2 regions of the Virgibacillus ainsalahensis genome follow, and region 2 is predicted to be linked to the other one. Evidence: a T-box and tRNA genes for the amino acid it is inferred to sense, from the RefSeq annotation. Region 2 holds a T-box; the other holds one or more tRNA genes.
The links. The T-box of region 2 lies ahead of trpS (tryptophan--tRNA ligase). A T-box ahead of a tRNA ligase gene usually reads a tRNA of that ligase, here a tRNA-Trp.

Region 1: it encodes a tRNA-Trp, which carries the amino acid that the T-box ahead of trpS (tryptophan--tRNA ligase) is inferred to sense. The anticodon was not compared.

What each region holds. Positions count from the first base shown of each region.
Region 1 is NZ_AP043943.1:2,686,951-2,690,206, forward strand. Features, by position in the region: gene ACZ427_RS13140 (LysM peptidoglycan-binding domain-containing protein) at 93-1,244, shown strand; tRNA gene ACZ427_RS13145 (tRNA-Leu) at 1,498-1,580, opposite strand; tRNA gene ACZ427_RS13150 (tRNA-Cys) at 1,587-1,660, opposite strand; tRNA gene ACZ427_RS13155 (tRNA-Gly) at 1,676-1,750, opposite strand; tRNA gene ACZ427_RS13160 (tRNA-Gln) at 1,754-1,828, opposite strand; tRNA gene ACZ427_RS13165 (tRNA-His) at 1,839-1,914, opposite strand; tRNA gene ACZ427_RS13170 (tRNA-Trp) at 1,926-1,999, opposite strand; tRNA gene ACZ427_RS13175 (tRNA-Tyr) at 2,023-2,107, opposite strand; tRNA gene ACZ427_RS13180 (tRNA-Phe) at 2,133-2,208, opposite strand; tRNA gene ACZ427_RS13185 (tRNA-Asp) at 2,224-2,300, opposite strand; tRNA gene ACZ427_RS13190 (tRNA-Met) at 2,312-2,388, opposite strand; tRNA gene ACZ427_RS13195 (tRNA-Val) at 2,448-2,523, opposite strand; tRNA gene ACZ427_RS13200 (tRNA-Glu) at 2,605-2,679, opposite strand; tRNA gene ACZ427_RS13205 (tRNA-Ser) at 2,698-2,790, opposite strand; tRNA gene ACZ427_RS13210 (tRNA-Asn) at 2,792-2,866, opposite strand; rRNA gene rrf (5S ribosomal RNA) at 3,008-3,123, opposite strand; rRNA gene ACZ427_RS13220 (23S ribosomal RNA) at 3,243-3,256, opposite strand, start outside.
Region 2 is NZ_AP043943.1:2,404,083-2,407,338, reverse strand. Features, by position in the region: gene ACZ427_RS11765 (YjbA family protein) at 1-421, shown strand, start outside; gene trpS (tryptophan--tRNA ligase) at 455-1,450, opposite strand; T-box leader at 1,505-1,675, opposite strand; gene ACZ427_RS11755 (nuclease-related domain-containing protein) at 2,312-3,217, opposite strand.

The sequences.
Region 1 (3,256 bases), 280 kb from region 2:
AAAAACGTCAACTGAAATGGTTCATGGGAACATTCCTTGTCCCCATGAACTGTCCGCGCATTTTGTGAATAGGCTAATATTGGAGGTGTGTTATGTTGCCAAATTATACAACAAAATGTTTACCCGGATTAACGATTTACACTGTTAAAGAAGGAGAAAATATCTATCAAATTGTCCAACAGTTTCGGATTCCTCTTCAATCCATTCAAGCAGCAAATCCCATGACTAATTTACAAGAATTATCTACTGGAGATACAATATGCCTTCCAATGCAACAAAATTTCCCAGGCTGTTCCAACGGACAAATATACTTCATCCAGGATGGAGATTCCTACTACCGACTATCCCAATACTTTTTTATACCTTTGGAGCAATTGATGCAAGCCAACCCAAATACAGACCCTAGTAATCTACAAATTGGGCAGGCAATCTGCATACCAACTACATCTTCTTTTTCTTATTGTCCTGATTCAACCCCTTATCAGATTAAGCAGGGGGATAGTTTTTATGAACTTGCTAGTAAATTTAACCTCTCCCTTTCAACCGTTTTACAGGCAAATCCTAATGTGAACCCTAATCAGTTGGTGATTGGGCAAATGGTATGTTTACCAATTCAGTGGAAGCTTTTCTTTGAACAATATCACCATGTAGCTTTTATGTATCCTAACACATGGGAGAGAGTTACGAATTTACCAATAAGATATGAGGGGCGATCGGGTTACTTTGAGGTGTCCAGCATTAGTGCTACCCTACCATCAAATCCAACTGATAGTGCTTCATTAGATGAAGTCTGTCAGAGCCTTGTATCAGAAGGTGATTATGGAGAAAGTCCTACGAAAGAGAGAATCAATGTTGATGGGCAAGCAGCTTGTTTGATCTATCCATCAGAAGGTCAAAAACAAAATAGGGCATCCTTAATTATGAAGTATCCCAAACCTTATGTCATTGGTTCCCTCAAGCACTATCTTGTCATTCATGCAGATACGAGCCATATAAGAGGAATAACTAGCACTGTCAAACTATTAAATGTGGAAAAGGATAGGAACCTGACAACGGAGCAAGCAGAATTTCTAGTTAGAAGGGCTCTGGGATTGATAGGTAATACGAATATATACGTTACCTATGATCGAAATCTCAATAATAAATATTTAATTCACGTATATGAAATTGTCGGCAATCATACAGCAACGAGAGGATGGTACCTAGTCAACCCACATACAGGTGAAATTAGAGAATATGTGTAGGTGAGGAAGTGGGAACAAAATCCATGGTGAGAGGCGCGCCCTGGACCACTTTTTACCGACAAATCCGGCTGCTTTTAAAATGCTTAAGTTCGGACAGAAAGGAATACCATCCTGTTCACTCTGTTGGGTCCCCGCTTATCCTCCTTTGTTCACCTCATAGTCTTAAGTAGCATATAAAAAGAGACAGGAATTTATTCATCCTGTCTCATCTCTTACGATAATATTATAATACTTTATTCGTGTATAATACTGATACCGGTGGCCGGGATCGAACCGGCACTCCCAGAGGGAACATGATTTTGAGTCATGCGCGTCTGCCAATTCCGCCACACCGGCATGTGTTGGAGGCGGTAACCGGATTTGAACCGGTGATAAAGGTTTTGCAGACCTCTGCCTTACCACTTGGCTATACCGCCTTATGAATAATATCATGGAGCGGAAGACGGGATTCGAACCCGCGACCCCCACCTTGGCAAGGTGGTGTTCTACCACTGAACTACTTCCGCAAGTGGCTGGGCTACCAGGATTCGAACCTGGGATACACGGGATCAAAACCCGATGCCTTACCGCTTGGCTATAGCCCAATTATTAATATGGGGCGACCGATGGGGATCGAACCCATGTATGCCGGAGCCACAATCCGGTGCGTTAACCACTTCGCCACGACCGCCATAATAAAAATGGCAGGGGTAGTAGGAATCGAACCCACATCAAAGGTTTTGGAGACCTTCGTTTTACCATTAAACTATACCCCTACGTTATTAATATTTAAATGAAATGGTGGAGGGGGGCAGATTCGAACTGCCGAACCCTGAGGGAGCGGATTTACAGTCCGCCGCGTTTAGCCACTTCGCTACCCCTCCATATTTATTATTTACAAATGAAAAGTGGTGGCTCGGGACGGAATCGAACCGCCGACACAGGGATTTTCAGTCCCTTGCTCTACCGACTGAGCTACCGAGCCGTATATTTTATGTAATGGCGGTCCGGACGGGACTCGAACCCGCGACCTCCTGCGTGACAGGCAGGCATTCTAACCAACTGAACTACCGGACCATTAAAATATTTGGTTGCGGGGGCAGGATTTGAACCTACGACCTCTGGGTTATGAGCCCAACGAGCTACCAGACTGCTCCACCCCGCGGTATGAGATAATAATATTGATTTGTTCCATTCACTTTATAAGCTGTCATCTTAAGAAAATGGTGGAGGATGCAGGGCTCGAACCTGCGACCCCCTGCTTGTAAGGCAGGTGCTCTCCCAGCTGAGCTAATCCTCCGACACATAGGATAGTACGGCTTATGTATTATGACTCCTTGTTACAAACTAACATGGATTCAAAATTGTAAATTATAAAAGTTGGTGACCCGTACGGGATTCGAACCCGTGTTACCGCCGTGAAAGGGCGGTGTCTTAACCACTTGACCAACGGGCCAATATAATATATGAATAGTGGCGGAGAGCGAGGGATTCGAACCCTCGAGGCCGCGATAACGGCCTACACGATTTCCAATCGTGCTCCTTCGGCCAACTCGGACAGCTCTCCATGGCTCCACAGGCAGGATTCGAACCTGCGACCGATCGGTTAACAGCCGATAGCTCTACCACTGAGCTACTGTGGAATAATCCAAATCAGAATAGCATGCAAATGAACCAATTAAAGCTTGTCTTATTGCAATTATTCAGAGCAGCTTCATTCACCGTATAATTTCATCAACATTTTTTTAAACTGCTAACAATCACGGTGTATGGAAATTTGGTTTGCCTGGCGGCGTCCTACTCTTGCAGGGACAATGTCCCAACTACCATCGGCGCTGGAGAGCTTAACTTCTGTGTTCGGCATGGGAACAGGTGTGACCTCTCCGCTCTTGCTACCAGACATTCCTCAAAACAAGGACAAGATATATTATATGCATTTTTAAATAAAAATGCAAGGGTTTTTTTGATTTATACCCTAAAAACTAAATAAGAGTTAAAACAACGGACATCGTAAAGAAGTTAGTTAAGTCCTC
Region 2 (3,256 bases):
GCAGGAACAGATTGTATTTGATATGATTAAAAATGCTAAGCCTCAATCTTTTAAATTTGATGGAAGTGAATATGAAAAAGAATATCATATCCTTTCCATGGCACCGGAATTGGTTTTTGGCTTAACGAGAAGAGAGCGGCAATTAAAACATTTGCTTATGATGGGGCTGGATCAGCTGCGCACAACGAACAATCTGGAGGAATTACGGTATTGGCTTACGGAATGGGATCCAAAAAAATATCCTTATATCCGGTTTATGGACGAGGATAAAGTATGGGATGCACTCTTCAGTGGTGTGAAGCAAGGATGGAGCCGGGCACATGAAGACTTATGTGTAAAACTTATAAAAGGCCAGCCATTCCTGGAAAAAATGTATGAAATGGAAAATGGCAATGAACAAAATACATCAAAACTAAAATAATCCAGCGGGGGCGTGGCCCACTGGATTATTTTTTTACTTCTTTTTCTTAACTCTTCCCAACCCCATCGCTTTTTTTGCTTTACGTATGGTTTTATTGGCAGTGAAAGCAGCTTTATCTGCACCTTCATCCAAAATATCATCGAGTTCCACGGAATCAATCAATGCATCGTATTTATCCTGAATTGGTTTTAGAACATCAACGACTGCATTGGCTACATCCTGCTTGAATTCGCCGTACCCCTTGCCTTCATATTTCGCTTCAAGGGATTCCACAGTTTCTCCTGTGCAGCTGGAGTAGATTGTCAGCAAGTTGGAAACACCAGGCTTATTCTCTTTATCATATTTCACAATACCTTCTGAATCGGTTACTGCACTTTTAATTTTCTTCTCGATTTTTTTCGGTTCGTCAAGCATGGAAATGAATCCTTTTACATTCTCATCCGATTTACTCATTTTTTTGGTTGGATCCTGCAGTGACATAATACGGGCGCCCACTTTTGGAATGCGGACCTCCGGAATCGTAAAAATGTCATTAAATTTATTGTTAAAACGTTGTGCAAGATTTCTTGTAAGTTCCAAATGCTGTTTCTGGTCCTCACCAACCGGAACAATATCTGTATTGTATAATAAAATATCTGCAGCCATTAGTGGGGGATATGTTAAAAGACCTGCAGATACAGCTTCCTTTCCGGAAGATTTATCTTTGAATTGGGTCATTCTTTCCAGTTCCCCGATATAGCTGATGGATTGCAGCATCCATCCCAATTGCGCGTGCGCAGGCACTTCTGACTGGATAAACAATGTTGATTTTTCAGGATCTATGCCGGATGCAAGATATAGTGCTGCGAGCCCCCGAATATTATTTCTAAGCTTAAGGCGATCCTGTGGTACTGTGATCGCATGCTCATCTACAATACAAAAATTGCAGTTATGATCTTCCTGAAGCTCCACAAATTGCTGAAGCGCTCCTAAATAGTTCCCTAGTGTTAATGTTCCACTCGGTTGGATACCAGAAAATATTGTCTTCATTCCTATTCACTCCATATCTGAATTTTCCCATTAAAAAAGCCCATTTATCCCCGTAACAGGGACGAATGAACCGCGGTGCCACCCTTATTATCTTACTCGTATGTAAGATCACTTTAAATTAGCTCCAAATTCCAATTCCAATTTACCTTGATGCTTGTTTTCACCAACCACAAGCTCTCTTGAATTCAGCGGGTAATTGTACTACGCCTTTTTCATTGCTAATATATTGAGTTTTTACTATTATATATATCCTTTTGTAGAAATGCAAGGGGAAACACTTCACGAAACAAGCTTTGATTGGTTATGTAGTCCCGAATGCAGGGGAAGAATCCTCGTTCGGTCACTCAATCGTGTGATGAGTGACGGAATGCCGAGGAATAGTCCTTATTCGGTCGCTCAATCGTGTGATGAGTGACGGAACGCAGGGGAAGAACCTTTATTCGGTACCTCAAGAGTGTGTTGAGTGACGGAACGCAGGTGAAGAGTCCTCATTCGGTCACTCAATCGTGTGATGAGTGATGGAATGCCGGGGAAGAACCTTCATTCGGTCTCTCAAGAGTATGATGAGTGACCGAAGGCCGGGGAATAGTCCTCATTCGGTCGCTCAAAAGTGTGATGAGTGACGGAATGCTGAGGAAGAACCTTCATTCGGTAACTCAAACGTATGATGAGTGACTGAATGTAGAGGAAGAATCCTCGTTCGGTAACTCAAAAGTGTGATGAGTGACGGAATGCTGAGGAAGAACCTTCATTCGGTAACTCAAAAGTGTGATGAGTGACGGAATGCCGGGGAAGAATCCTTATTCGGTCACTCATCGGTTTGTTGAAGGACCAAATCACCTTATAAATGGTAAGAATATACTATTCATAGTATGTCCCTTGTTTTTGTCCTTTAGTATTAAAATTTGTTGCCAAAATTCTTCTTATTGGCTTCTTCGACTCTACTATTTGACACCAATTATGAATTACATTGGTGGTAAGTTTCTCATCGGGGAATAAAATCTGAAATTCTTTAACAGTTCTTAATACAGCGGTTGTAACCGTCTCTTTAAATCCACATTCATGGCAAACACATTTTCTTTTCTCAACTGCAACAGAAAACGAACGGCATTCTGAACAAGTAATTCCCTTTTGTATTTGATCATAGTCGTAGGAAGGTGACTGACTGTATGGAGATTGAGTTTTGTGCAAAGCCAGTAACTGATCGGCTAATTTTTTATGTTTTTCTGTTAATTTTAAAGGTGTTGAATTCAAATTTTCTATATAACGATTGATCTGGGTTGGGAAAATAATAGGCTTATCAAGGGGAGCTTGGTATAAAGTGAAGTTGGGATTGATAAATACAACAGATGCATCAATTTGAGGATTGAAGTCAAGGCTGAGAAGTAACTGACGTAGTAAGGATTCGCTTCTACTTAATTGGTGTAGTGGATTAATAACTTCGAATCTAGGTTTCTTGAATAGCTTATCAGATTGATAATAATAATCGCCTTCATAGTTTTTCACTTCATAAAAGTGAATCTTTCCTTGCGCAATAACAAGGGAATCAATTTGGAAAGTAGTGTTATTAACTTCGAGTAACAAATCGTTTAATATCAGGCATTCATATGTTAGTTTTTTTGTAAAATCATCAAATACCCTTTCTCCTTCATAGCCCTTTGATAAATTTAAGTAGTGTTGTTTTTCTTTGCTAGTTAATTCCTTCCGCTTGTTCAATAATTCGAGGATTACTAATTCTTTTGGCTTCGTACGTGATTTATAAGGCATGATCCACTTCCTTCTTTTTATAGAATTTAAATCTATTAT